Regions from separate parts of the Paenibacillus sp. GCM10027630 genome, predicted to be linked through region 3. Evidence: predicted binding sites of a transcription regulator. Region 3 holds the regulator's gene; each other region holds the start of a gene.
The links. Region 3 encodes Rex, which represses fermentation and respiration genes when NADH is low (regulators of the CRP and FNR family bind a similar motif). Its sites were predicted from a motif close to TTGTGAAATATTTCACAA; they were not measured.
Positions count from the first base shown of each region.

Region 1 (7,656 bases), on a different contig from region 3:
TTTCATTTAATGAACGATTATACGCACATAGAAAAAACAGACCGTATATCTATTGCAAGTCCTTTACAAGACGGGTTAAACGGAGTTGTAATGGAGGTTGTATCTTGTAAAGAGGCGGCTGCTCTTGGTGTAGACAGTCTCGCTGATTGGGCTGAGAGCATGAATAACCAAAGAGCAGCTTATACAATAATCCCTTTCGCAGAGACGAATGGAAAGCTTAACATTGTTTACAAGACTAGAAGGAATGATGTGCTTTCCTTAACCATTGGAACTAGTAATAATGAAAAAATGATTAACGGACTGCCTGTCACTTTTACTGATTATCCGACGGGAGAGCTACCTTCGTAAATATGGTGAGCGTTACCCCCTTTGCGATGTCCATAGTCTGATCAGGCTCATAGCCGTACTTACGGTATAAGTTAACTGCCGGTTCGTTCTTCGTGCCTGTCGATACTTTGATCATCATGCCGGGAATTGCCAGGCTTTCAGCATATTCGAGCAGGCAGCTTGCGATGCCGCGGCGAAAATACGAGGAGTGGACCATCATTCGGCAAATGGTTAATTCCTTGGGTGATTGCTTGACTGAAACGCTGCCGGCCAACCGGTTATCTTCATAATAGCCGAAAAATAATTCCCCGGATTCGCGCAGCGTCTTGGGCGAATCCCATAACGGCGGAATTTCCTTGAAGCCAATGAGCTTGGCTTCAATGCGATAGGACAACTGCTGCAACATAAGCAGGTCCAGCACTTGAGAGTTATCATTCAAATCAATTTGGCGAATCATAGAGGTCCCCCTCATGCGCATTAACTAAAGCTGATTAGCCAAAGTATACAACAGCGTTCTATCACAATCCACTCTCTATTTGAAATTTCTCCCAATACGACCGATATAATAGTTCCTAATTTAATTTTGAGCCAGCCCATAACAAGGAGCCTTCACGCTATTCAGCGGAAGGCTCCTTGTATGATTACTCTGCTGCTATTGATTCAGACAGTCCATAATTAGCTTGTTAACCAAGCCAGGATTGGCTTTGCCTTTAGTCTCTTTCATGACTTGGCCTACCAGGAACCCTACGGCTTTGTCTTTACCGGCTTTGAAGTCAACGACAGATTGCGGGTTATTGGCAACTATTTGCTCAACTACAGCTTTGATCGCTCCTTCATCACTGATTTGTACAAGACCCTGTTCCTCAACGATCGTTAATGGCCCCTTACCGGTTTCAAGCATTGTTTTGAACACGGTTTTGGCAATCTTACTGCTAATAGTGCCTTTTTCGATCAAGCCGATCATTTCACCAAGACCCTTGCCTGTAATCTGAACCTGCTCCAGCTCTTGATTATTGGCATTAAGGAAGCCGAGCAAGTCACCCATAATCCAGTTGGATACAGCTTTGGCATCTTTAGTGTAGTTCAAGCTTTCCTCGAAGAAATCCGCCAGCTTGATCGAAGATGTAATGACTTCGGCGTCATACCCTGGAAGATTGTATTCAGCTACATAACGTTTCTTCCGCGCATCGGGAAGCTCAGGGATGCTCGCTTTAACACGTGCCTTCCACTCATCATCAATGAATAGCCGCACCAGATCCGGGTCCGGGAAATAACGATAATCATGCGCCTCTTCCTTACTGCGCATCATGATCGTCTTGCCTTGGGCTTCATCCCAACGACGCGTTTCCTGTACTACCTTGTCGCCGCTGTCCAATACATCGGCTTGACGCCATTCCTCATACTCCAGTCCCTTCTGCACACCGCGGAAGGAGTTCATGTTTTTCAGCTCAGCTCGTGTTCCGAATTCCTTCTGTCCGTAAGGACGGATACTGACGTTGGCATCGCAGCGAAGCGAACCTTCCTCCATCTTCACATCGGATACATCGCAATACTGCATGATCGCTTTCAGCTTCTCCAGGTAAGCGCGGGCTTCCTCCGGAGAGCGCAAATCGGGTTCCGAGACGATTTCGATCAAAGGAGTACCAACACGGTTGTAGTCGGCAAGTGTTGCGTAGCCTCCATCAACATGCGTCAGCTTACCAGCGTCTTCTTCAAGATGCACGCGAGTAACCCCGATACGCTTGGTCTGGCCGTTCACTTCAATCTCTATCCAGCCATGCTCACCAATTGGCTTGTCGTACTGGGAAATTTGATAGGCTTTAGGCGAATCCGGATAAAAATAATTTTTTCGGTCGAACTTGCTATCTGTAGCAACCTGGCAATTAAGCGCCATTGCAGCTTTCATCGCATATTCAACCGCCTGCTTGTTCAGCACTGGCAGTACACCCGGGTGGCCGAGACATACCGGACATGTATGAGTATTAGGCGGTGCTCCGAACTGGGTGGAGCAGCCGCAAAAAATTTTGGATTGGGTGTGCAGTTCAACGTGAACCTCCAGCCCAATGACCGTTTCGTATTTTGTTTCCGTTACCGACATAGGGGATATGCTCCTTTCCAGCTTTTCTAGTCTAATGCAGGGCGCTGCTTATGGAAATCCGTGTTCTGCTCGAACGCATGAGCTACACGTAAAATAGTTGATTCATCAAGAGCCTTGCCAATGATTTGTAAACCAACCGGCAAGCCTTCTGCAAAACCACATGGAATGCTGATTGCCGGAACACCTGCGAGGTTCACAGGAATAGTCATAATATCGTTTAAATACATCGTTAACGGATTATCCACCTGAGAGCCTACTTTGAATGCAGTAGTTGGTGCCGTTGGTCCGATGATAACATCATACTTTTCAAATACATTGTCAAAATCCTGCTTGATCAAGGTGCGCACCTTTTGCGCTTTCAGGTAATACGCATCATAATAGCCCGAGCTTAACGCATAAGTTCCAAGCATAATACGACGCTTCACTTCCGGCCCGAAGCCTTCGCTGCGCGACCTGTGATACAACTCCAAAAGGTTTCTCGGATTTTCTGCACGGACACCGTAACGGACGCCGTCAAAACGGGCCAGGTTGGAGGAAGCCTCCGAGGACGCAAGCAAATAATAGGTGGCAACGGCATATTCGGAATGTGGTAAGGAAACCTCTTCAACCACAGCCCCCAAGCCTTCCAACACTTTGAGCGCAGATTGTACAGCCTCACGGACTTTAGGATCGATACCTTCGCCCATGTATTCTTTAGGCAAAGCAATCCGCAAACCTTTAACATCGCCGCTTAATGCGCTCAGGTAGTCTGGAATGTCCACTTTAGCAGAAGTGGAATCCTTAGGATCATAGCCTGCAATTGCTTGCAGCAAATAAGCGCTGTCCTCAACGTTTTTGGTCAAAGGACCGATCTGGTCCAAAGAGGACGCAAAGGCAACCAATCCAAAGCGCGATACAAGGCCATACGTAGGCTTTAAGCCAACGATGCCGCAGTACGCCGCCGGTTGACGGATGGAGCCGCCAGTGTCAGAGCCAAGTGAGAAGTAAACCTCTCCCGCAGCAACGGCCGCAGCCGAACCGCCGCTTGAGCCGCCAGGAACATGCTCCAAATTCCACGGATTGTATGTAGTATGGAAGCTGGAGTTTTCGTTGGAGCCTCCCATGGCGAACTCGTCCATATTCAATTTACCAATGGAAACGGCTTGTGCTTCCTTCAATTTGGTGACGACAGTAGCATCATAGACCGGGTTAAAATTACGCAGGAATTGACTCGCACATGTAGTAGTAACGCCTTCGGTCACAATGTTGTCCTTGATACCGATAGGCAAGCCGAATAGCAATCCTCTCGAATCATTGGACCCAAGCTGCTCGTCCAATGCTTTCGCTGCCGAGCGGGCGTTTTCTTCGTCGAGCGTCAGGAACGCTTTAACTTTGCCGTCCACCTGCCCGATCCGTCCATAGGATTCATTCACCAAGTCGGAAACCGTTATTTCTTTGGCTTTCAGCCGATTATGTATTTCTTGTAATTTAAGATCAAATAAAGACAAAACAGCATCCTCCCTTCAAATATCGTACATTTCCGTGCTAATGCAGTTCAGGCATTATTCCAGAACAGCCGGCACTTTGATTTGTCCATCCTCTTCGTCCGGAGCATTCAGCATTACTTGTTCAATTGACAACGATGGTTTGGTTACATCCTCGCGCATTACGTTGACAAGCGGAACCGGATGACTAGTCGGCTCTACATGGTCTGTATCAAGCTCATTCAGCTTTTCCGCATATTTTAAAATAGCATTCATCTGTTGGGTGAACTTATGCTTCTCCTGCTCACTCAGTTCAAGTCTGGCCAAATTAGCTACATGCTCTACATCTTTAATTGTAATACTCATCGAATGCCCCCCGCCTTTCATACTTTCCTTAGCATACTTCGACATCATAGCCGAAAATTCATCTTCTTATTATAGACTAGATAGAATTTGAACTCAATTATAGAATTGGTTAGTGCTACTATAACAAAATTGAAATAAGGGATAAGCTTCGCTCACTCCAAAACATATACATTCTGCCCATAAAAAGAACCGTGGCTTGGAAGCTCCACGGTCTTCAAGACTTGCTTTATGCCAGCCTGCTTTGGCTAGACTCTTTTAGGCATGAGCTGCAGTATTGGGAGTATGAGTGCCCCCGCCTACAGCCTTTGGCTTATCACCTTTATTCCTTCTGTGCAGCGCTTTGCGGATGTAAGGCATCAGGTAGTAATCGACGCCCCATCTTCCCGCATTCGTGCCAGCTACAAACACGATGGTTCCAAGCAGGATCATCCAAGGATTAGTGCTAACCGTTCCTGCGAACATGAACATGAAGTTCATTAGAATTCCGAAGAATGCTGCTGCTGTTGTCAAAGCTCCAAGGATTAGCCCCAAACCAACCAGCAGTTCACCGAATGGTATAATTATATTAAACAATTTAGCGTTCGGCAGTGCAAAGTTTTGTAAAAATGCGGTATAAGTAGGATAGATAAGCTCATTGGTAGCTTTATCAACGAGTGGCTTTGTAACGGCTCCCTTGATAAATCCAGTGGCATCGAATCCGGCTGTTAGCTTGTGCCACCCGCCAGTAATCCACTCATAACCGACATATAACCTGACAATCAGCAGCAGCCAAGCAGCATAAACATTTTCTTGAACCCATTTTAACATGATCATCCATCTCCCTATTTTAGTGAATTGACAATCCTGAATATGGAAAAGCAAGTTGCTGTAATCATTGTGATTATTTTCACATAATAGTCGAAAAAATTTTCATCCTATTGAGTGCATATGCAGGCGGATTATCGATGATTGGGATTTGCAGCAAGTGGTCATTTTCTTCACCATGGCACATGATCCTTTCTTTTTTAAAATCTTGATTGTGAATGGTTGTTACTTCCCTTCCACACCTTTACTTTACCATGGACTGACAGATTGCGATGTGAGCAAAATCACATGGAAAAGAAAAAAACTTGCCGTCCCTCATTGCAATCCAAACCATCCAGACAGCCGCTTTTTGGGCACAAAAAAACAGCATTTCTGCGGTTCATGTACTTTCCCGCCTAAAGCTGCCAAAGTATTTGCTTAGTTTAAATCCATGCTTTTAGATTAACCTGTTTAATAAAATCAGCCTGCGACTGTACTTCCTTGACGGTTTCTACACTCTCTGCTTCCGCTTCTTCCCCATTCATGATACGGCGGAATAACTCTTCGTTACGAGTAGCCAGCGCAAAATCTATCAACGCCTCGCGTTCCAGTCTGTCTACCTCCTGCTGAACCAAAACTTCCTCCAGTTCAATATCCGCAGTAGGCACAAAAAAATGCTTGTTTATTTTGGGTACTCTAACAACATAATCAAATACATTATCCGAATTGCGGTCGTAAGCGATTATATAACCGTAATCACCGACGGGCAAATTTTGCTCGAAGCTATCTGCTACGATATATACCTTTTGTCCCAAACGCAGCATATACCATTCCTCCTCAATACTAACGCGCAGAGTTTGACTCCTGCCCGAATTTGATTATTATGAACTTAGCAATGACAATAAGTAACAACAACAAGCAGAGGTGGCTAATGAACAGAGCTATGAGAGTCTGCTCTCAAATAAAATGGGTAATAATTCTACTAATTCTAGCATCTTTTTTAGCTGTAAGCAATGATAGACAGGCCGCTAGCGCTCATCCGTTAAATAATGGTTATTCACAGCTGACGGTGATGCAAAATAGCGTTAAATATGAGCTATTTATCCCTGAATACAGCCTGCAAAAGTATGATGAAAACCATGACGGCTCCCTTTCCACAGAAGAAATCGCCTTATATAAAACAGAGTTGGAAAATGAACTAAGAGCTAAGGTTCGTTTGCTGCAAAATTTGGAACCCATGGATTTCAACCTTCAGTCCCTGGAGAAAAGCGCCAAGGAGTCCATTAATGGCATAACCTTTCTGATTAATTATACAAGCCGGGAGCCAATCTCCGGGTTTACCATTGAGTATACAATGCTGTTCGACCAAGAAGATCCTAACCATCTTAATTTCGCCCTCATTATGAACGGCACGGATGTGGACCAAACCATCTTTGACAGCATGCACCGCTCCTATCATTTCGAGTCGCTGCATACTGCTGGGCAGGCTGCTGTTCTGTGGAAATATTTCCTGCTCGGCATCGAGCATATTTTACTAGGCTTTGATCACTTATTGTTTTTATTCTCACTCATTCTGGTAGCGGCAGGATATCGGGATATCGTGAAAATCGTCACTGCATTTACTGTGGCGCATAGCATCACTCTGCTGCTCGCTTCCTTGGGATATGTGAGCCTGAATCCAGTCTGGATTGAAGCTGCTATTGCCCTGTCCATCTGTTATGTGGCATTGGAAAATATAGTATCCACCAAATACGCTATGCGTTGGGTACTGACCTTTATTTTCGGACTTGTCCATGGTCTGGGTTTTGCTGGTGCTTTGGAGGAAATCGGGCTTCCTAAAGCCTATTTCGTCAGTTCACTGCTGATATTTAATCTTGGAGTTGAGATCGGTCAGTTGGCAGTTGTATTTGCAGTGCTTCCTTTGCTGCTATGGGTGACGCGGGGAAAATGGCGCAGAACCATTATTATCGCAGGCTCCGTTCTCATCTTTATCCGCGCCTTCTGGTGGCTGCTTGAAAGAACGGGAATGCTTCCCGGAGGGGGGTAACAACGTGAAATAAGGCATCGGCTTTTCAGCCGATGCCCGTTAATTCGTCTTATATTAAATTATTTGCCGCCTAATTCAAGCTTGACAATGGAAGCGCCAATTCCTGGAGTGTTCGGATTATTCGAGCCCCGCTGCACATCAAAGTTGCTAATGTACATGGTAGTTCCTACAAAATGCAAGCTTGCCGGGAACTCCAGTATTCCTTTATTATCATTCGCCGTTACTTCAGTTACCTTGCCATTCACGGTTACTTTAACAATTGCGTTGCGCTCATTGGCACATACATAAAGGTCCCCGTCCGGGCCAAACATAATGCCGTCTGCACCGTATAGCAACGGATCTTTAGCAACACTCTCTACCTTACCGAACGAACCGTCGGCATTTACTTTAACCCTGTGAATCTCGCCTGAGCTCGTATTGGCAATGTAGAGAAGACCGTCTTTACCGAAGTCGAGGCCATTCACAGTGATTAACTGCTCTTTACGCTCTGCCGCAATGCCGCTAGCCCAAACCTTGCTTTCGCCATTAGGCTTCACGACATACACATTTCCGGTTGCACCGCCGCTGACATA
Region 1 covers NZ_JBHTGY010000089.1:41,453-49,108, reverse strand. Annotated here, with positions in the region: gene ACFQ0C_RS33605 (hypothetical protein) at 1-348, shown strand, start outside; gene ACFQ0C_RS33600 (GNAT family N-acetyltransferase) at 314-784, opposite strand; gene gatB (Asp-tRNA(Asn)/Glu-tRNA(Gln) amidotransferase subunit GatB) at 980-2,425, opposite strand; gene gatA (Asp-tRNA(Asn)/Glu-tRNA(Gln) amidotransferase subunit GatA) at 2,452-3,912, opposite strand; gene gatC (Asp-tRNA(Asn)/Glu-tRNA(Gln) amidotransferase subunit GatC) at 3,967-4,254, opposite strand; gene ACFQ0C_RS33580 (DoxX family membrane protein) at 4,510-5,064, opposite strand; gene ACFQ0C_RS33575 (hypothetical protein) at 5,210-5,479, shown strand; gene ACFQ0C_RS33570 (ATPase) at 5,481-5,861, opposite strand; gene ACFQ0C_RS33565 (HupE/UreJ family protein) at 5,969-7,084, shown strand; gene ACFQ0C_RS33560 (stalk domain-containing protein) at 7,144-7,656, opposite strand, start outside.
Region 1: a site for Rex is predicted at 5,129-5,146, ahead of ACFQ0C_RS33580 (DoxX family membrane protein). Genes of this name have one in related genera too.

Region 2 (7,656 bases), on a different contig from region 3:
CCTGCTCTGAAGCACAAATCATGCCATTGTCGAACGTCTTCGATAAGATCAAATCTGTGACGGCTTGCTGCAAATCCGCTGTTTTGTCAATGAAGCAGGGGACATTGCCCGGCCCGACGCCCAGTGCGGGCTTACCGGTGCTGTAGGCGGCTTTTACCATCGAGGAGCCTCCTGTTGCAAGCACCAATGCCACGTCCGGATGATTCATCAGCAGGGAGGTTGCCTCCAGGGACGGATGCTCGACCCACTGAATGCAGCCTTCGGGAGCGCCTGCCTTTACCGCCGCCTCCATCACGGTTCTAGCAGCCGCTTCACTGCATTTCTGAGCGGAAGGATGGAAAGCAAAAATAATCGGATTACGCGTCTTTATTGCAATAAGCGCCTTGAACATCGTGGTAGAGGTAGGATTCGTTACCGGTGTCACACCTGCCACAATGCCAACGGGCTCAGCAACCTTTTGATAATTCTCATAGACATTATCTTCGATTACACCGACTGTTTTGTCATATTTAATGCTGTGGTAAATATACTCGGAAGCGAATAAATTTTTGGTGATTTTATCCTCATAAACCCCTCTGCCTGTTTCCTCCACAGCCAGCTTGGCAAGAACCATATGCCGGTCCAATCCGGCCAATGCCATTTGCTGAACGATGGTATCCACCTGCTCTTGGTTCAGCTGCATGAAGGACTGCAGCGCCCGCTTTGCATGTTCAACCAGCCGATTAACTTCTTCCTGCGCCGGAGTTCCGCCTGCAGCTTCCAGCTTCTTATTTACGGCCATAAGTTCCGCCTCCATAATCGATATGATTTTTTGCTTCCTCAGCCCTATACTTTGCTGCAATCATCACAACTAATTAAATATTGACATAACTGCTCAAGATAAAGACTTATCGCGTAATCAGGCTTGAGCAATATGCCCGAAGGAGCCGTCATGGCGCTTATAGACTAACTCCGTCAGGTTCGTCTCCCGATTATGAAATAGATGGAAATCATGGTCCAGCAGCTTCATGTTCAGAATCGCTTCCTGCACATCAACCGGCTTCAGCAGCACGTTCTTCCTGCGGACCACTGCGAAGTCCTCCACTTCTGCCTGCTCTGCTTCTGCGATATTAGCAAGCTCCGGAATTTCAAGTCCTGACTTCCGCAGTCTGCCTTGAACCTTTTCCTTCAGCTTACGCATCCGCCGCTCCAGCTTATCAGCCGCCAGATCAATTGCTGCATACATATCGTCCTGCTTTTCCTCCACCCGCAGCGTCATTCCATAAAACCGAATCGTCACCTCCACCGTATGCTCATGCTTATGTCCCTGTACGGATAACGTTATATGCATATCCCCTTCCACATCGTACATATCGTCAGGCTTCCCAAGCTTCCGTTTTGCATAGTCGCCTAGCACCGGGGTAATCTCCATATTTTTTCCATGTAAAATTTGTCTCATGGTTATCCGCTCCTTACATATTTGAATAATGCGTGCTTTATGATCCTTCGATTTTCAGGAAAATAAATAATCCAAATCCGTTAAAACCTGCTCTGTCATTGGAAAAACAAGCTGTTCTTCCTTAGCCAAATGCTCTTTGAGAATGCGGCACGCATGAATCAGATAAGCCAATGCCTGGTGCAGCTGCACAAGCTCCGAATCCTCCCCAATCTCATGAACAGCCCTCAAAAAATATTGGATATACTCCTCAGCCAGCTCATAATCCTTCTCAAGCGCCCAAAAGGAAGGAATCATCGAAGGGGATGATTGCTGGTGGAAATAACTGTTTAGAAACGGAAAAAGCTCCTCCTTCTCCCAATCCGAATGACGTTCCAGTTCTTGCATAAATGCTTTCACCCAAAGTCTCAGATGCAGAAGCGATTGGATTGTCTTTCTCTTGTCCGTTTCCTGCTCCGCCAGCTTGGCCTGGTCTTCCATATCCAACAATATCTGCATTAATTCACCGTGCTCCTGTGTCAATCGGTCCAGTGCGGCACTTAATTCAGTGGAGTGGGCAGTACCTGATTCCATCGGATAATGATCGTTTTTCATTCTCATTCCCTCCAAGTTAAAGCATTCCTTGCTCGCTGATCCATTCTATCCATACCAACTATGGATTTCAGTAAGCAGAAAAACGAGTTCTTTCTGATACCAGTGCATCTGAAAATTGATTTTCATGTGAAATAAATCACATTCTTGAAAGGAAGCCTGCACTTTTATTAACAATGCGGGCTTTTCACTCGGCTATTTTATAATTAATACCGGAACTTCAGCGTGCTGTACGACATAATGGCTAACACTACCCAGAAGCATTTCCTTCAACCCCGTAAGCCCACGGCTGCCCATAATAATCAGGTCGGAGCCCTGCTCTTTCGCGAATTGGAGAATTTCGATCTCCGGCGATCCTTGAATCAAGGAAACGGAATGAGGATTTTCCAATTGCGATAATTCCCCCTCCAGCCTCTTCACGATCTCGTTTCCATACAACAGGTCGGATTCATAAACATTTTCAGTAGTAACGGGATAAGCCCCTGCTATAAATGCATTAAATTTAATAACCATAATGACATGCAGAGCAATATCCGGACTGGTTTGAGCGATTTTTACTGCCTTGTCCAACGCCTTTTCAGATAATTCCGATCCGTCAAAAGCAACCAAAATCTTATTGCAAAACATTTTGAACACCAGCTTTCTTATTGGTTATGCATTAAGTATACGCCCTGCAAGCGCTGCTGGATGTGAGATAAATCACCGTTAGGTATAATCTTCGGATCGAAGCGCTATTCGTTGTATGAAAGAGACTTACGGTAAGCTATCCGATAAATTCCTGCAACGAACAAGCTTCCCCCTACAGCATTTCCTAGAAATACAGGGACAAAATTCGTTATATACTGCGCCCAGGTCGCCTGACCCGCAAAGATGGCAGCCGGTATTAAAAACATATTGGCGACAACGTGCTGAAAGCCGAGGGCAACAAAGGCCATGGTAGGGAACCAGACGGCAAGGATCAGCCCGGCGCCATCCTCCGAACCGTTAGCCATCCAGACAGCCAAGGAAACTAACCAATTACAGCCGATACCGGAGATAAAAGCTGCAACGAAAGGCTCCTCCAGCTTGGCATGAGTTAGCGCGACCGTCTGGGCCAAATACGGCCCCTGCTCTGTCATGCCTCCAAGGTGGCCAAACACGTAAGCAACAAAGATCGCTCCGGCGAAGTTGCTTATAGTTATGACGAGCCAATTTGCGGCTACCTGCCAGCAGGAGGCTTTGCCCGCAAAGCAAGCGAAAGGCAGAGCCATCATATTACCAGTTAGAAGCTCACCGCCTGCAACCAGACAAAGAATAAGACCTAACGGAAATACCGCAGCTCCCATAAAGCCCCTGAAGCCTTCCCAATCGGGAGGCAAGGCAGCACTTACCCGGATGGCTAACAAGAAGCCTAGTGCTATAAACACCCCAGCAGCAAATCCAAGTGGAAGTTGGACAGAAAGCGGCATATTCGCTTTTTTTAAACCGGCCTGCAAGGTGCGAAGGGCGATTTGATCCGGTTTGATGAAGCCCATTGCTTTCCCTCCTTAGTAAACGTCCTGTTGCTACAAAGTCACATGTATCGGATATTTGTTTGGCAGATTGCTGATAAAACCCTGATTGATATGTGAAATTAATCACAATCATAGGAGGAAGTAGTCCTCCCTTTGCATCCTAAGAGGATTCGACTGTCAGGAGATTCTAACAATCAAAAGCATGACCTTTAGTATAAGCTTGAGCATGCTTTTGATCATGATCATTGTATGGTTATGCGACTGCTGCGCTTCTGTTCACTGCTAGGTTATTAGGTGCGGAAAACGGATGCTTTTTCCTTCAGTAAATCCGACTGGCGCTGCAGCAATTCCGACGAGGAAGCAATTTCTTGCATAACAGCACTTTGCTCCTGAGTAGACGCGGCTGCTTGCCGGGCAGAATTTAATATTTCTTGTGAAATCGTATCAATGATTCGTTGCTTCTGTCCGGCATCCTGTATTTTCACCGCTTGCTTATCGACGGTTTGAGCGATTCGCAATACGGCGCCTTCCGTTTCATGAGCGCTGCTTCTAATCATCTGGAGTGCTTGTTCCGTCTGCTCACCTTTGGATGCCTCCTCGTGCATCGCTTCCCCTTGCTGCTTTAACCGTTCCACTACGTCATCCACTTTACTCTGGACCTGCCGAATTAACTCATCAATCTCTTGAGCGGACTTGGAGCTCTGCTCAGCGAGCTTTCTAATCTCCAGAGCTACGACTGAGAAGCCGCGCCCTTCCTCGCCTGCTCTGGCTGCCTCGATGCTTGCATTCAACGCGAGCAGATGCGTCTGGGCGGCAATTTCACCAACCAAATGGGTCACGCTCCCTATTTCCTTGGCATAAGCTTCAAGCTGCGCCGCTACCTCGATGGTCTCTAGCCCTGAATTAGACAGCTCTATCAGGGTATGCACTAGCGACCTGACAATTTGGCTGCTATCCTCAATGGTACGGACCATTTGCGAGGAGAAGGAGCATGTTTGCTCCGCTTGCTCACTGACCTCAACCGCAGCCTGAGTTACTTGCTCCATTGCATGGAAAGACTGCAAGGACTCCGCCTTTTGCCGTTCAGCTCCTGTAGCGATCTGCTCGGAAATGCGGGAGATTCGCTCCGCTTGATTCGTAGCCTGCAGGATCGCTTCGCTTAGTGCGGCAGAGCTTTGGCTGGCAGCTACTGCGTTCTGTGTAATATCTTGAACGATCTTCCTGAGCTGATTTACCATAAAGCTGAAGGACCTGTTCAAAATGCCCAGCTCATCCTTGGAACGATGCTCAGGAATAGTAAGCTTCAAATTGCCCGCAGCAGCTTCATTAGCAACAGCCGTGAACTGCAGTAACGGTTTCACAATCCATCTCGCCATAAGCCAGCCAAGAATTCCTGTCCAGCAAATTCCCATACCAAGGGTTAAGGAAATGAATAACCAATCCGGTAAAAATCCGGCAAAGGAATCCTTCAATACAAAAATAAAAAAGGCACTGGTTCCATAAGTTACTGCAGAAACACCCGTTACGCCAATGACCATTTTTTTAATCAAACCAAATGACATGAAACAGCCCCCAAACCCATAGTGTTGACACATATTGATTATACACAATTTTGGCAGATATTAACTGTGACAAAAATCATATACATCAAGTGCGCAGGTTGAGGACTGGACTTATACCATATTGATCAGATTGATGCATCCGTGCCCACGTACAGCTCTACTTCCAAAGGCAGCACGGTATCCTCTTCCGTTTGCAAATGCTCTTTGACCAACCGGCATGCTTGGAGCAGCTGATCCGTTAAACGGGAGCCTGAAGCACGCTTTTGCTGAGCCAGACAACTATCTGCCTCTTCCAGGAAATAACGGAAAAACAGGTTAGCCAGTTCATGCTCATGCTCCAGCATCCAGAGAGACGTTGTTGTATGTGGATGGCCAGGCAGTTGGAAGTATTCAATCAGCAGAGGGAACAGCTCGTTATCCTCCCACTCAGAATGTTTATCCAGCTCAGCAATCAAGCTGAGTGCTTGATCGCGAAGCTCCTCCAGCTTGCTTACATATTCTATAGGCTTCTCTACTTTATTAAGATGCTTTGCCCTATTTTCTAATTGATAGATAGTTTCGTATAAACAAATATGCTCATTTTTTAATCGTTCGAAAGCAAAGGTAAGATCAGTCGGGTCAGCTTGCTTCAGCTTCATTTCATTCATTGATCTTCAGCTCCTGTATGTCAGGTAAGTTCCACTCTGTCTTCCAACTCCAAGTTCAATTTCCCGTGAGAAGCTGCTATGCCTGATTGCACAATTCCCCATGCACGTTCCACCTCGCGTTCGGACGGTGCAGGCACACCTTCTAACGGGTAAGCTTTATTCAGTTGCTGCCATTTATATATGCCCATGCGGTGATAAGGAAGCAGCTCTATTTTTTGCACATTTCGCATGGTTCCTATGAAGGACCCCAAAGCATATAAATCTTCAAAACTATCGGTAATACCGGGGATCAGTACATGACGGATCCAGACCGGCTTCCTATGCTCCGACAGCCAATTGGCGAAACGGTGAATCCGATCGTTAGGTTGGCCGGTTAGAGCCTCATGCCTCGCCTTGTTCATCTGCTTCAAATCTAGCAGCACCAGATCGGTAGATTCCATGAGCTCTTCCGCATGGTTCGGCTCACAAAAACCGGACGAATCAAGTGCAGTATGCAAGCCATACCGCAGCTTGCACTCCCTGAACAGCTGAGCCACGAAGCCGGCCTGCAGAGTAGGCTCCCCGCCGGTGACTGTTATGCCTCCTCCAGACCTGCGGTAATATTCCAGGTAAGGCTCCAGCTCCCCAATAATTTCATCTACCGTAACTTGCTTGCCACCCTCGGTATCCCATGTGTCGGGATTATGGCAAAACTGGCATTGCAGCGCGCAGCCCTGCATGAACAGAACGAAGCGAATGCCCGGCCCGTCCACCGTTCCGAAGGTTTCTATCGAATGTATTCGGCCTTTCATGCGGGCCACCTCCCTTGTGCAGTAGCTATAGCTCTAGATGGCTCCGTGGAACGTGCGGTTGATCACATCGAGCTGCTGCTCGCGGGTCAATCTAATAAAATTAACAGCGTAACCCGAGACGCGGATCGTCAGCTGCGGATAGTTTTCCGGATGCTCCATCGCATCGAGCAGCTGTTCTCGTTCGAACACGTTAACGTTCAGATGATGGCCGCCGCTAGCCGCATAGCCATCCAACAAGGAGACCAGGTTGTTGATCCTCACCTGCGGCTCTTTGCCAAGCGCCTTTGGAACCATCGAGAAAGTGTTCGAAATTCCGTCCAGGCTGTGCTCATAAGGAAGCTTGGCCACCGATGCGAGCGAAGCTAGCGCGCCTTTGCGGTCGCGACCATGCATCGGGTTAGCTCCGGGCGCAAACGGCTCTCCGGCTTGACGGCCGTCCGGCGTGCTGCCGGTTTTCTTCCCATACACCACATTGGATGTGATGGTAAGTACCGACATCGTTGGCATAGCTCCCCTATAGGCCTTATGCTTGCGTAGCTTGTTCATGAACGACTCAGCAAGCTCGACGGCCAAGCTGTCAACTCGGTCATCGTTATTGCCGTATTGAGGGTATTCTCCCTCGATCTCGAAATCTACGGCAATCCCTTGTTCATTGCGAATCGGGCGGACTTTCGCGTATTTAATGGCGCTCAAGCTATCGGAGACAACCGATAAACCCGCGATACCGCAAGCCATCGTACGTAAAATTTCACGGTCATGCAGCGCCATTTCGATGCGTTCATAGCAGTATTTGTCATGCATGTAGTGAATGACATTCAGAGTGTTCATGTACAGGCGTGCCAGCCAGTCTTGTACTCTATCGAATTTGGCCCTCACTTCGGTAAAATCAAGAACCTCCGATGTAATAGGAGACATCTCAGGTCCAACTTGAATGCCCAGCTTCTCATCGATGCCTCCGTTTATGGCATACAACAAGGCTTTGGCCAAATTCGCCCGGGCGCCAAAAAATTGCATTTGCTTCCCTATCCGCATTGCCGATACGCAGCAAGCAATACCATAATCATCACCGAAATAAGGACGCATCAAATCATCGTTTTCGTATTGGATAGAGCTTGTTTCAATCGAGACCTTCGCGCA
Region 2 covers NZ_JBHTGY010000060.1:207,260-214,915, reverse strand. Annotated here, with positions in the region: gene adhE (bifunctional acetaldehyde-CoA/alcohol dehydrogenase) at 1-781, opposite strand, end outside; gene hpf (ribosome hibernation-promoting factor, HPF/YfiA family) at 899-1,438, opposite strand; gene ACFQ0C_RS31000 (hemerythrin) at 1,493-2,029, opposite strand; gene ACFQ0C_RS30995 (universal stress protein) at 2,222-2,653, opposite strand; gene ACFQ0C_RS30990 (formate/nitrite transporter family protein) at 2,758-3,540, opposite strand; gene ACFQ0C_RS30985 (methyl-accepting chemotaxis protein) at 3,810-5,081, opposite strand; gene ACFQ0C_RS30980 (hemerythrin domain-containing protein) at 5,207-5,728, opposite strand; gene pflA (pyruvate formate-lyase-activating protein) at 5,749-6,519, opposite strand; gene pflB (formate C-acetyltransferase) at 6,553-7,656, opposite strand, start outside.
Region 2: a site for Rex is predicted at 3,631-3,648, ahead of ACFQ0C_RS30990 (formate/nitrite transporter family protein). Genes of this name have one in related genera too.

Region 3 (7,656 bases):
AGGCCCTGTAAGCAAAATACCTTTCAGCGGACGTATGCCCAGCTTTTGTATTTCTTCATGTTTGATCAGAAAATCGAGCGCTTCTTTCAATTCTCCTTTGGCCCGGTGCTGACCCCCGATATCATCAAACGTCATATAGCTCGGCGCGGCAGCGTTACGAGCCTTGCGGTCAGAACCTCCGCCAAAGCTGCCTCCGGCACCTCTCATTCGAGTCATAAAGAATAGAGCGCCAAGTATAATGGTCATAAATAACAAAGGAACAACGTTTATGCCGATAAAATATAGGAACACTAAAAATACAGGAATGACACCAACGAAAATTTCTTTATAAATTTTACTCATTAGGCCACACCCCCATTAAGGAAGCGGTTCTAGGCATCATAATAAACTTGCTTTTGTCTCCGTCTGTCAGCGTGATATAAACAAATTTGTCATCCATTTCTGTTGACACTTTTAAACTATCTGATGCTGCCGCGCGCTCCTGCAATGTTTTTGGAATTTGTGCATAACGTTTGGTTTCCATGGCTTGTGCCACATCAAATAACGCAGAAGACCACCACTGCTCTAATTTTGGAGATGAATCATTGACTACCTTTAGTTTCAATTCTCTTTTACCAAGAGCCGAGCCGCCATCGTTTTGGATTCGACTGTACACCTCACGCAGGCTTGTTCCAGCCTGAAGCTTGAGTTCCAATTCGGTAGCCGTATTGGTAATGTGAGTATGCATCAATTGTACACCCGGTGTACTTTCAACTACCTCTTTCAAAGGATTTTCCATAGCAACGCTTTGATATACGAACCATCCGCCAAATAAAACTACAGCAGAAATAGAAACACTTATTATCACAGGTAAGAGACGTAACTTCATAAGCTGACGTCCCCCTTTCTTATATATCGATTTGTTATATCGATAGTATATCACATGATATATACAAAATGATGATGCAATGTGTGGAAACAACACAAAAGAGCGTCTAATTCAATGCTTTCGGTTATCCGATCGCTCTTGAATAGACGCTCAAATTAAACATTATTCGATGCTCAATCGATAGGTATCAATATAAGCCCCATCGTGGAATGCATAGTAATCATAGTAATATCGTCCGCTGCGTTCATTCTCGGGTATAACTTTATAAAAAGCCTCCCAGACCGGATTTCCATTAACTATCCCTGGCATCAATCTTAATACTTTAGCTTCCGGCTGCCTTCCCAATACAAGCTGTTCGGCTTGTTCAGCAGTGATTCCATCAACAGCCATCTGCGTGTATATACTTTCTTTACCTACCCAAACAATAAGGCTTTGACCGATCTTATCCTCACCAAAAATGATAGTATACGGCTGATCACTCACAAAGCTTTCAACTTTATTGGCTTTAGTCAAAATTGTTTTCTGATAGGCAGTCTCCACGGCATTACGTTGAACCTTCCACTCATCTTCTTGAACCATGTTAAAAAAACGGATACTAAAAAAGACGAGAAGCGATAATACTATTACCGCGGCAGCTATAATTTTATATTTCACGGGATGCAGCCCTCCTCCCCGTTTCAGTTCACCATCTTATGCTTGTCCAACCAAACGCTCGAAGCACTGCTGTGCTTCAAACAGCACTTTTTCTTCATCTAATGTCAGACACTCACCATTTTTAACGAGCATTTTTCCATCGACCCATACATCAACTACATCTTTGGCAGATGCTGAATAAATAGCATGGGAAATGAAATTCGTTTTCGGGAAAAAGTGAGGCTGATCGATATTCAATGCAATGAAATCAGCTTTCATTCCCGCTTGCAGCGCGCCAACATCTTCTAGCCAAATCGATCTGGCACCATCCAACGTCCCCATACGCAGCGCCGAATCAGCCGGAACGGCAACCGGATCACCGGAAACCCCTTTATGAATCAAGGCAGCAAGCCTCATTTCCTCGAACATATCCAGGTTATTGTTGCTTGCAGGACCATCTGTTCCAAGAGAAACCATAATTCCCTTGCGCTGCAGCTCCGGTATCCGCGCCACACCACTAGCCAGCTTTAAGTTGCTGCCCGGGTTGTGAGAAACACGAACGTCATACTGCTTTAATATATCTATTTCTTCATCAGTCAAATGAACAGCATGGGCAACCAGTGCAGGTCTGGAAAAAACACCTAGCTTGGCCAAATGAGCAACAGGTCTTGCCCCGTACTGATCTACATTATCTTGAACCTCACGTGCTGTTTCGGACATATGCGTATGGATTGGAAGCTGCAGATCATGAGCAACCTGTACAATCTTTTCTATATAATCAGGCGGGCATGTATAGGGAGCATGCGGCGACATCATCGTAGTGATACGTCCGTCAGCTTTACCATGCCAGTCAAGAGCAAACTGCTTTGCTTCGCTTAGCTTGGCCGTTTGAACGTCTGGCGGGCACAATCCTATAACTCCGCGAGTTAGGACTGCACGCATCCCGCTTTCTTCCACCGCTTTGGCTACTTCATTCATGTGATCGTACATATCAACAAAAGTAGTCGTTCCACCTTTAAGCATTTCTATAATAGATAGCAGCGATCCCCACCGAACATCATGTGCCGTAAATTTGCCTTCCATCGGCCACATTTTCTCCTGAAGCCAAACCTGCAGCGCCAAATCATCCCCATAGCCGCGAAGCAAAGACATGGCTGCATGATTATGAGTGTTAACTAAACCCGGCATATACAGCTTCTTAGAACCATCAATTTGTTCGTCATAATAATCAAGAGGCTGCGGAGCATTTTTACCTATATATGTAATCTGATTATTTTCTACAACCATACATCCTTGAAGTACAGGATTTTGCTCGTCCATTGTAATAAAAGTACCATTAGTAATAATCCATTTTTTCATTATTTCACATATCCCTTCGCGCGCATTAATAACCAAATTTAACTGTACAACTTCAATCCACAGAAATCAAGTAACATTAGCTAATGCAACCTTGCTTACATTACATTTTTACACTTTGATGAACATATTCTAAATTGGATAAACTATGATTGCAATCCATCTGTCTATTGTGTTATTTTTAATTTTGTGTTAATTTTTCTCGGCAAAATTCTACATATTACAAGAATATTGTTAACTTATTGTTAAAATACACAATCGAGGAGGCTGCTTCATGCTTTTTGCAAAAAAAAATGACACTGACTTTTTGCTGCTGCTGATTAAAGCATCGGAAAATACGCTACATGCTGCACAAATGTTTCGTAATGCCATCATGGGAGATCAACCGCCCGCTACGTTTTACCCGCAGCTGAAAGATTTGGAGCATAAAGGAGATCAGATTACGCACCAAATTTTTAAAGGTCTTAACAAAGTATTCATCACCCCGCTAGACCGCGAGGATATTATGGAGCTTGCCTCAAAGGTCGATGATGTAATTGACGGCATTGAAGCCACGATTGCCCGTTTTGACTATTTGAATATCTCCGAGAGCGATAAGTATATGAAAGAATTCTCCGCGGTTATTGTAGCAAGCTGCCAGCACATCCTCGATGCTTTCAAGCTGCTTTCCAAGAAAAAGTACATGCAAATGACCGAGCACACGGTTCAAATCAACAGCCTCGAAAACGAAGCCGATCGTCTAATGAGGGAAGGCATCAGAGAAATATTTCTAAACCCTAAAGATCCATATCATGATTTTAAGCTGAAAGAGCTTTATGAACGTATGGAGCAAACAACAGATGCCTGTGAAGATGTTGCAAATATACTGGAAAGCGTAGTATTGCGTTATTCGTAAGCAGTCGTCCATATTTGGTAGGAGGAGACTATGTTAACCTTATTGTTGATCATTGTTGGACTGGCGCTGCTGTTTGACTTTATTAACGGCTTTCACGATACAGCCAATGCCATTGCCACCTCAATTTCTACCCGAGCGCTAACTCCAAGAGTTGCTGTCTTTTATGCGGCGATTTTGAATTTCGTTGGCGCATTCTTATCTTCAGAGGTAGCCAAAACCGTCGGTGGAAAAGTAGCCAATCCGGCCGAAATTGAGAATGGTGTACCCATACTTATTGCCGCACTTTTGTCCGCTATTATTTGGAATCTAGTGACTTGGTATTTCGGAATCCCTTCTTCTTCCTCTCATACTTTGATCGGATCTTTAGCTGGTAGTGTTATAGCTGGAGCCGGGACAGCGGCACTCAATTGGAGTGGTTTCAGAGAAATTATTCTAATTTTGGTTTTATCTCCAATAGTTGCTTTTGGAACAGGTTTTATCATCATGTGGATTATTCGTCAGCTTATCATTGTAGGCGGCAATCATTCACGATCCAAGCTCAATAGAACCTTCCGATTTTTTCAAATTATTTCTGCCGGGTTACTATCCATATCCCACGGAGGGAACGATGCTCAAAAAGCGATGGGAATCATGGTTTTTGCTCTCGTCACTTTAGGCTATCAAACCACCATGGATGTCCCCTTATGGGTTAAAATAAGCGCCGCTATAGCTATGGGGTTAGGCACATCGATAGGCGGTATGCGAATCATTAAAACAATGAGTAAAAAACTGATCAAGATCGAACCTATTAACGGCTTCGCTTCTGATTTAAACTCATCCATAGTTATTCAAGTTTCTACCCATATGGGAATGCCTTTATCCACTACTCATGTAATCTCATCATCCATTATTGGTACCGGATCTGTTATGAGATTCCATGATGTGAAATGGGCGACGGTTACGAAAATGGTTATGACCTGGATCATTACAATTCCAATTAGTATGGTTGTTGCTTTTCTGCTTTACAAAGTCGTATTCCTATTCTTTTAGAGTAATAGTGAACATAAAAAGAACGTCAGGAGCTCCTGACGTTCTTTTTATGTCTAATAATCCATACTGTTGACTATTCATCCAAATAATACGCCAAGCTTTGCAGCTCAGTAGTAAAATCAGCGTGATGCACGCGCACCTCACTCGGAACTTTTATAATAATCGGAGCAAAATTTAAAATAGCTTCTACTCCGCCTTCAACAAACTGGTTTGCAACATTCTGGGCTTCTGCTGCAGGCACTGTAATAATTCCAATCCGAATGTTCAAGCCTTGTATAGTTTCTTTAAGCTCCTTCATCGGCTTTACTTTCAAATGATTGATTGACTCCCCTACCTTGCTCTGAAGCTCATCAAAAATAGCGACAATTTTCATATTATCCTTAAGATAAGCATTATAATTGCAGAGCGCTCGGCCTAAATTCCCGGCACCAACCAATACAACTGGGATCACCTTGTCAATTTTAAGAATTTGGCGGATTTTCTCGATCAAATAATCTACATCATAACCAATGCCCTTTTTGCCAAATTCACCGAAATAGGCAAGGTCTTTGCGTATTTGCGCCGGATTTAAATCAAGCTTAATACCTAGATCCTGGGATGAAACAGTATGCACATTTTTCTTGCTCAGCTCGTTAAGGAAGCGCAAATAAATCGGCAGTCTGCGGACAACTGCTTCCGATATTTTTAATGTTTTCATATATCGCTTTCCCCCATCCACTGCTTGATTCTCGGAACTAATTGACTTGTAGGCATATGTTCTATTTTGGGACCTGGCAGAGAGTATAGAAAATACTTGCCATAGGTCGTATCAATTACCCTCGTATCGTATATGATAACTATGCCTCTGTCTTTCGCCGTTCTTACGAGACGGCCAAAACCTTGCTTAAAGCGAATAACCGCTTGAGGCACCGATAGCTTCATAAAGGGATTATGACCCAGCTTCTTCAAATTCTCAGTTTTCGCTTCAACAAGCGGATGGTTGGGAGGTTGAAAAGGCAAACGTACAATAGCCAGACAGCTCAATGCTTCCCCCGGAATATCCACTCCTTCCCAAAAGCTGCTAGTACCAAGTAAAATGCTCGCGGGACTGCTTTGAAAAAGCCTTGTCAGCTTGCTGCGATTACTGCTGTCTACTCCCTGCCCAAGCACTTGGATGCCAAATGGACTTAGCTTATCTTTCAATGCAGTATGTGCCAGCTTTAGCATCCTGTTTGAGGTGAACAGCACCAGCATACGTCCCTTCATTTCCAAAGCTACCTCAGCGAGAGACATACTCAGATGGTCCATAAATATTTTTTCGCCGTTATTGCCGCGTATGCTTGGAAAATCTCTTGGGATGGCGACAAGTGCCTGCTGCCGATAATTAAACGGGGATGGAAGCTGAACCGTCTTCAGCTTGCTCTCATCTTCTTTAGTTTCCAAGCCTAGCTGCTCACATGTATAATCAAATGATTTGCCAACCGACAAGGTTGCTGAAGTCAGAATGACACTATCTTTTATACCAAAGAAAGATTGCTGCAGCATGGAGCTTACATCAATAGGTACACTTACCAGCTGAAGCGACTTGCTTTTACCATTCCCCGCTTCAATCCAATACACATAATTATCGTCGGGCATGGTCATAAAAAAATGTAAATTATCACGGTGGCGGTACATTTCCTTGAGAGTTCCGTTTAAATCGGTTAATATCCCTTGAATGTCCAACTCATCTTGCATTTCTTTCATCTCATTAAACAGCTTTTCCAGCCTCTTTATAACTTCATTCATATGAATGAAAATATTATCCTCAAGCACCAGAAGTTTGTCCCAACCGTTGGGTGTTTCATCTTTTTTAACCCGGTACACTAGCTGGCCGGCTTCGGATTGCGAAGGGTCAGAGCGAGTTACTACCAGCTGATACAGCAGCTCAGCCAGCTCATCCCACTCTTCTTTAATTTGCAGCAGTTTAGGCGTTACTTCATCTATTGATTGACACCAGGTCTGTATTTGATCCTTCTCGTGCTTTTGCAGCTTTAAGCGAAGCAGCGGTAATTGACCGCTCCTGCTATCCTTAAACAACCACCAAAGGGTACTCAAGAAAGCTCCGTAATAAAGCTCTATACCCAGATGCTTGCTAGCAACTTCTTCAAAATGATGAGCTTCATCGATTACAAGATGCTTGTAGCTAGGCAGAAGCCTGTTCTCCGCTTTCATATCAGTAAATAACAAAGAGTGATTCGTAATAATGACGTCTGCTGTATTTGATTGATGCCTTGCACGATGGTAGAAGCATTTCTTAAACCAGGGACAAGCCCTGTTTAAACAAGAATCCGTATCACTTGCAACAGAATGCCAAAACTGCACACCTTTATTTCCAAAATGCAGCTCCTCATCGTCCCCATGCTTCGTTTCACTAAGCCATACCAGCATTTGTCCTGCTGACAGCCGATCATCTTTACCATTCTCAAAGTCCTGAACATTCATCTTCTGCTCAAATTTACGCAAGCATAAATAATGGCTTCTGCCTTTAAGCACTGCAGCCTGAAATCCTACAGGAAATAAATCCTCCAGAAGCGGAATATCTCTTTCACGAATCTGCTCCTGCAAGTTGATTGTATGGGTACTTACTATTATTTTCTTATCTTGTTTAAGGCCATAATATAAAGAAGGGATTAAATAACCAAGCGATTTACCGGTACCTGTTCCCGCTTCAATCATGAGATGCTGGCCCTGCTGGAAAGCAGCCTCTACTTCCTCGAGCATACGAACCTGAGCTTCACGATCCTCGTAAGACTCAAAGCGCTGCTTTAACGCTTGCTTCAGCTCATCGTAGAATAATGCAAAGGTGTCCGGCAATCCCTTAACATCCTGTTCACTACGAATTGGCTCATCCTCT
Region 3 covers NZ_JBHTGY010000058.1:9,333-16,988, forward strand. Annotated here, with positions in the region: gene ACFQ0C_RS29005 (AAA family ATPase) at 1-342, opposite strand, end outside; gene ACFQ0C_RS29010 (hypothetical protein) at 335-868, opposite strand; gene ACFQ0C_RS29015 (cell wall elongation regulator TseB-like domain-containing protein) at 1,031-1,522, opposite strand; gene ACFQ0C_RS29020 (amidohydrolase) at 1,559-2,860, opposite strand; gene ACFQ0C_RS29025 (DUF47 domain-containing protein) at 3,132-3,752, shown strand; gene ACFQ0C_RS29030 (inorganic phosphate transporter) at 3,783-4,781, shown strand; gene ACFQ0C_RS29035 (redox-sensing transcriptional repressor Rex) at 4,855-5,478, opposite strand; gene dinG (ATP-dependent DNA helicase DinG) at 5,475-7,656, opposite strand, start outside.

Region 4 (7,656 bases), on a different contig from region 3:
GCTACAGCCGGAGAATCCCTATTAAAGTAACGTGCCCTTTAGGCCGCTGGGTCAACCGCACAACTAAGCTGGAACGTAGGTCAACCTGATCACCTTCTCGCCAATTCGATCGCTTGCCACGAGGCGCAGCGGCGGCCGCGGACCGGCGAAGAACGGCTTGCCGTGACCCAGCACGACTGGATGGAGATAGAGTCGATACTCATCAACGAGACCGAGCTCCGTTAGACTGTGGGCCAACTCCGGCCCGGCAACTTCAATCTCCCCCTCATGCTGAGCCTTCAGCCCACGTATGGCCGCTGCGAGGTCGCCCTCGATCAGAGAAGCGTTCGGACCGACGGACTTTAACGTCCTCGACACCACCCACTTCGGTTTGCTTTGCCACGCCGCTGCGTATTCCCGTTCCGGCGCATCCCATTCAAAATGGTCTCCGTCCCAATACCGCATGGTCTCGTACATGCGGCGCCCGTACAGGCTGCCCGCTAGGCCGCGCACGTCGTCGATGAAATGACGGAATAGCACGGGGTCGGGCTGAAATGCCGTGTGGTCGTGGTCGACGAATCCGTCCAAAGACTGGTTCAATGCGAAAACGATCTTTGCCATGCGACTGACTCTCCTCCCTGGTTTTCTTGCACATTCATCATCAAGATTACACGTTCCAAATGCAGCCTCCTTTATGTCTACATTTTATCATCCAACAGCATGTCCGGTTTCTCATGGATTGCTAATGTGCACAGTCCTGGCCTGACCGAATACAAATTTAATTTAACGAAGGATGTTAAATTAAACAATTCTGCCAGTTAGTTTAGCGATGTCGTCAGTCTACTACTTTATTATTTCAGTTTATTAAGACCTAAATTTATAAATTTCAGTCATAATAAAGGGTTCCGCATATTAGTCATGTATAATATGCGGAACCCTTTATATTAAACTATCGTTCCCCGTAACGTAACGAGGCTACCGATCTATGACGATAGCCTCGTTATTGTTGCTTATTGAGCAATAATTCCTCGTTAACGTAATCTCCAAATGACAACTTATATTTGCCGATCTACTTTGATGACTGCGATTTGTTTTATTTACCTGCTAGGGAAAGCAAGCCTCTTACTATGGTGTCAGGGTTATCGGAATTAATTAGGTTTATGATTCCTTGATTTTTCTCTATGTTATTGCTGTAGCGTTCTGTACTTTCGTGAACAATATCATCTAGTACCTTTTCGAAGGAATCGATTTCCTGCCATATTTGTTGAACAGATTCATTATTTGCGGTCGTAAGTTTTTCAAATGCATTAATTAAACTTTTCTTTGTTTGAATTTCTTTATCCGTTTGCTTTAGGATTCTTCGTCTATCTCTATACATGATGTAGTATTTTTTGAAGTTCTCCCTAGCCTCTGTAAGTGAATAGTCTTGATTCGGACCGCCCCAAACTTTGTCTGCATGGGGGTCATCTTGTCCATCATCCTCCCAATTACATAAACAACAAATTTCCCACCCCCGTCTTTCTTCTAGTGTGGGATAACCACAACAGGGACAATTATGCCGATTCATTTGACACTTACCTTTCCTTTTCAGATATCACTATTATTTGGGCTGACGAGGGGGCTAACTATAAATTATTTATGGCATAGTCTAGTATCTCTTCTCTAACATTCTTGGGTAATTCATATCTATCATATCTCAAAGCGTGAGGGCTTATTTCTACCTTTCTTCCTGCATCTGATTCTTTTTTTACAAAGTACTCTAACGCATCTAAAGGATTCGATGATTCCTTCAACAGAATAATCTTTAATTCCTCCAATAATTGATGTTGACTGATATCTTGAAACTTTAGCAGTCCATTAGTACTTTTATATTGTGTTTCGTAATTGCTATAATTTTCAATGACTTCCCAATCAGACCATTTTGATTGAAGTTCTTGAGATATGTTTGGAATATCATTAGCATGCCAAAACTCTAATCTTTTCGACATGATATCAATATGGAAGCCCCCCACAGGGAAATCCTTAGACCATTCATCTAAGGAAATACTTTTATAACCATAGGATTTATCTATTTTGTTAATCAAATCAGGTCCATATGATAAATAAACGTCTATTCCCCCACATAACGGAAACAGAAGTAATTCGTTTTGTGAGAACTTTAAACTTGCCACCGTATTAACCCAGTTCTTCTCTTCAGGTGGTGCTAGACTTAAATCATTTATATCATCTTCAGAACTTGTTAATACTTTTTCCTTAGGGTAACCAACATATGTTGCTAAATCTACTATGCCTTCGTAAGCCCATTGGATTTCCCATTCATGCCAAGTATTCCTCATAAGTTCTAAATAGAGATTCCTTAGTGGGATGTCGTGCAGTATATCCTCACCACCATAGAAAATTAATTTCTTTTTATCTAAATCAAGAATTGCCCCACCTTCTGCCCAAACATCATCTAACCATCCTGATTCATCAACCCTTGTCTGCATCTCGATAAATTTAATGGCATACTGTTCTCCCCAAAATAAATCTTTTGGCAGAGTGTTCGCACACCAGTGACTGTAATACAACTCGTAAGATTTATTCCTGACAATAATTAAATTCGCTCTTTGTCCCATTATTCCCACTCCGTTCAAATAGCTTTGCCCATAAGGATTAATATTCCATTTCCAAAAGAAAAACCCTTCCAACGGTAGGAAGGGTCTGAACACCAATACATCTTATTCTTAATCGTTCCTCACTAGTAGTGAACAGCACTCCACATGTGTCGTACGCGGAAACACTATTACTTTTCCAACTGAGACTTCATCGTTTATACCCCACAACTACTATTGGCTCGGCGTCCATCGATAGTCCCAGCTCTTCCTTTCATTTCCTGTCTAGTTAAGTTACGACTGTTTACTTTTGTAAACTTCATTAAAGAACTTTATTTTCCCATTAAAGAACTCTATTTTCCGTTAAAGAACTTTATTTTCCATTAAAGAACTTTATTTTCCCTAATCACAAACCCTTTCGATTCATCATTTCGTAACCGTTTAGTCAAAACTCGTTCAAATATGTTGTGAAAAATATCACATGTCACGTTTATAATAAATAATATAACCGTTTGGGTAATACAATAACATGTACTACAAAATAAGGAGCTGATGTACCATGATGTCCTACGATCCGGCCGTGTACAGCCGAATACTTACTGGGCTAACGCTGGGCTTTCATATTATTTTTGCGACCATCGGGGTCGGGGTTCCAGTTATGATTGCCATCGCTGAATTTCTAGGGATAAAGCGTAAAGACCCTCACTATACGCTGCTGGCTCGCCGCTGGGCGCGAGGCTTTGTAATCACCGTAGCCGTCGGTGTTGTTACCGGTACATCCATCGGTCTGCAGCTGAATTTATTATGGCCAAGCTTCATGCAGATTGCAGGTCAAGCCATTGCGCTTCCGCTGTTTATGGAGACATTCGCTTTCTTCTTCGAAGCGATCTTTCTTGGCATTTATTTGTATACATGGGATAGGTTCCGCAATCCTTGGACACATTTTATTATATCAATTCCAGTTATTATAGGATCCAGTGCATCCGCTTTTTTTATCACCATTGTCAATGCGTTCATGAACACTCCCCAAGGGTTCAAGCTGTCCGGTCGCACGATAATTGATATCGATCCGATAGTTGCTATGTTCAATCCTGCGACGCCTACCAAAACGGCACATGTACTCTCATCTGCCTATATGACCAGCGCATTCGTGCTTGCAGCTATAGCCGCTGTAGCACTGCTCGCCGGTAAACGTCACATCTACTATCAAAAAGCGCTGAAGCTGACGATGGTTTGCGGACTAATCTTCTCCTTATCTACCGCTTTTATCGGTGACTTGTCCGGCAAATTTCTGGCTGAGTATCAACCGGAAAAGCTTGCTGCAGCCGAATGGCATTTTGAGACTGCCGAGAAAGCCCCACTTGTTTTTGGCGGTGTATTAGGTGAAAACAATGAAATTCGCTATGCCTTAAAGCTGCCCTATGCTCTAAGTATACTGGCCTATGGCAAGCCGGATGCTGTAGTTCAAGGACTGAACGAAACACCAAAAGAGCTTCGACCGCCGCTTTATATTCATTATTTCTTCGATATTATGGTTACCATTGGCGGCTTATCGATTGTACTATGTATCGCATACTTATGGATCAACCGCAAATCGCGCCAAAACACAGGAAGGCCACTGCCTCGTTGGCTGCTTCGCTGCATTGTATGGTCAGGTCCGCTCGCCATGCTCGCCATTGAATGCGGTTGGATTTTCGCTGAGGCCGGTCGACAGCCATGGATTTTGCGCGGCTATATGAAAACCGTGCATGGTGCCACGACCTCTGCTAATGTGGACTGGATGCTGCTGCTTTTTTCCTTATTGTATATCGTACTTGGCTTCACCGTCTGGATCATACTTCGCCGTATGTTCCGAAGCTATACTCCTGAACAGGAATTGGAGCAGAATGGTATTGAAGGAGGCCCGCATAAATGAATATCGAGCTGATAGGAATTACCGTTCTCTGGATTTTTCTATATGGATATTTGATCGTTGCCTCTATCGATTTTGGAGCTGGTTTTTTCAGCTACTACAGCATGCTTACCGGAAGAAAGCATTTAGTGCATGGCATTATCGAACGCTACCTCTCCCCAGTGTGGGAAGTGACCAATGTGTTCTTGATCTTTTTTATGGTCGGGATGGTCGGCTTCTTTCCGGATACAGCTTATTACCTGGGTACTACGCTGTTAATTCCAGGCAGCATTGCTATCATACTGTTAGCCATTCGTGGCTCATATTATGCCTTTAGCACTTACGGTTCCAAGGATAATAAATTCTATATGCTGCTGTACGGAGCTAGCGGACTGCTTATTCCCGCCTCTTTATCCATAGTGCTGACGATCTCAGAGGGAGGTTATATCGAGGAAAAGGGCAATCAGGTAACATTGCTCTACAGCAAGCTTTTTACAAGTCCTTATGCCTGGTCTGTCGTTATTTTATCGCTCGTCAGTGTTTTGTTTATATCCGCAGCTTTCTTAACCTACTATGCTGACAAAGCAAAGGACTATAAGGCTATGGAAGTGCTGCGCGGCTTCGCTCTTGGATGGAGCATACCTACTATTCTTAGCAGTCTGCTTGTATTTTTCTCAATACAACGGCATAATCCTTGGCATTTTGAACAGATGCTTGATCTATCCTGGATGTTCGTGCTGTCATTCCTATGCTTCCTGGTCGCTACTTACCTGATTTGGCATCGCAAACGTCTCGGGTTAGCATTCCTGACGGTGATGCTGCAATTCGCATTGGCCTTCTTTGGATATGGGGCTTCACATTTACCTTATATCTTATACCCCATGATCTCGATCCATGAGAGCATCACAAGTCCAAGTATGGGGATTGCGCTGATAATTGCCTTTATAGCCGGACTAATGCTGCTTATTCCTTCCTTGTACTTGTTGATGCGGCTGTTCTTGTTTAACGCAAATTATGTTCAGGGCAAGCATGGGAAATAAGGTTATATAAATTATAAGAAAAGGCCATCCACAAGTCATCCTACTTGTTGGATAGCCTTTTTTTATTCAAATCAAAACCATTTCTTAGTCAAAATATACAGCTTTACCTGTTTTGGAGGATTCATAAATAGCCTCAAGAATTTCGGATACAACACAAGCTTGCTCAGGAGTTACAACCGGATCCTTATCCTGCTCAACGGCTTCAAGCCATAAGCGAGCCTCCAAATCGGCAGGACTTTCTTTCTTCCCATCGTAGAAATCTACGCCTTTAGCATCCAATTGGATCTGATTCATGTATAAGCGGCTGTGTTTTTCTCCGTTAATACGAAGACCATCCTGCATATCGGCACCGCCTTCTGTTCCGCACAAGGTTGTTTTGGCTTCACCTGTTTGCAGCATATTAATCGCCCAGCTGGACTCCAATACTATGGTAGCACCATTCTCCATAGTTATCATCCCGAAGGCGGAATCTTCAACGGTAAACTTTTCAGGATCCCAGGCTCCCCAGGCATTGGCTGAATTCGGTTTATGGGAAAGCTTGTGAAAAGCAGTTCCCAGCACTGCCTTAGGCTTATAATTGTCCATCATCCACAAGGTCAAATCCAGAGCATGGGTACCAATATCGATCAGCGGACCACCGCCCTGCTTCTCCTCATCCAGAAACACACCCCATGTCGGTACTGCGCGGCGGCGGATTGCATGTGCTTTCGCATAATACACCTCTCCAAGATCACCTTCGGCACAAATTGTTTTCAAATATTGGCTGTCCGAACGAAACCTGTTTTGATAACCGATCGTCAGTTTTTTGCCTGTACGTTTCGCAGCTTCCACCATACGTCTTGCATCTGCAGCTGTTTTGGCCATCGGCTTCTCGCACATTACGTGCTTATCGGACTCTAGAGCTGCAATGGAAATTTCCGCATGGGAATCATTCGGTGTACAAACGTGTACAATATCGATAGACCCGTCATTTAATAAATCCCGATAATTTTCATATACTCTAGCTCCCTCTACACCGAACTTATTCGCTGCATCATGGGCTTTGTTTACATCAATATCGCAAAAGGCGACCATTTCTGCATTGGGTTGATTTTTTAATGCGGGCATATGTTTGCCGTTAGCAATCCCTCCGCAACCTATAATTCCAATTCTAAACGTTTTCGACATATTTCTTGCTCCTCCTTCAGGATAAAAAGCAAATTTGTTTATCATTATGATCAAAATAACCTAGTCCTAGTATAGACAAGAAACCACCAAAAATATATTTCGAATCCTGTTAACCTTATATACGATTTTGGCTTATGCCCATTTCCCGGGAAATGGCCGCCTCAGGTTCAATTTTTTGCAAACGCAAAAAAGCCCCTTGAATGTTTCATTCAAAAGGCTTGCTGCTTAAGGTATTAATTTTTCTTCATATTCGTATTTGTACTGACCAATTTATAGCCGACACCACGAATCGACTCGATCTGCACGCTCTGCTGATTCATTTCGAGCTTCTTTCTTAATGAGCTTACATGCACATCTACCGTTCTTTGCCCACCGATGTAGTCGAAGCCCCATACGATGTTCATCAAATCATCCCTTGTTACAACAACACCTGGCCGCTGAACGAGATACAACAACACTTCGAACTCTTTAGGTCTAAGCGAGATTGATTCGCCATTCAGCATAACCTCGTATTTCTCAGGATAGATGTTCAGTTCACCAACAGTGATGACCTTCTCTCCTGCGGTATTCTTCTCTTGCAATTGTTCCTCTGACATCGTTCTGCGCAATACGGCAGACACACGTGCAAGCAGCTCAGCAACACCAAACGGCTTCGTAATATAGTCATCAGCGCCGTATTTAAGACCCTGTACAACCTCTTCTTCCGCATTGCGAGCAGTCAAAATAATGACTGGAGTCTTATTGCCCTTTTGCCTTAGCTTGGATAGAATCTCAAAACCATTAATCCCTGGAAGCATAATATCAAGAATAATTAAATCAAACGACTGCTGAAGAGCAATTTGAAGCCCATCGCTGCCGTGATCCACTACCTTCGTCTCATAACCGTCCTGCGATAAATTATAAGATAGCAGCCTTGCTAATGTAGGCTCGTCTTCAATAACTAAAATAGTTTGTGGCATGGGAATCCCCCGCTTTAATTTCTGTATAC
Region 4 covers NZ_JBHTGY010000023.1:25,974-33,629, reverse strand. Annotated here, with positions in the region: gene ACFQ0C_RS11390 (dihydrofolate reductase family protein) at 64-600, opposite strand; gene ACFQ0C_RS11385 (CPCC family cysteine-rich protein) at 1,073-1,546, opposite strand; gene ACFQ0C_RS11380 (hypothetical protein) at 1,605-2,594, opposite strand; gene ACFQ0C_RS11375 (cytochrome ubiquinol oxidase subunit I) at 3,130-4,485, shown strand; gene ACFQ0C_RS11370 (cytochrome d ubiquinol oxidase subunit II) at 4,482-5,501, shown strand; gene ACFQ0C_RS11365 (Gfo/Idh/MocA family protein) at 5,586-6,668, opposite strand; gene ACFQ0C_RS11360 (response regulator transcription factor) at 6,902-7,627, opposite strand.
Region 4: a site for Rex is predicted at 3,036-3,053, ahead of ACFQ0C_RS11375 (cytochrome ubiquinol oxidase subunit I). Genes of this name have one in related genera too.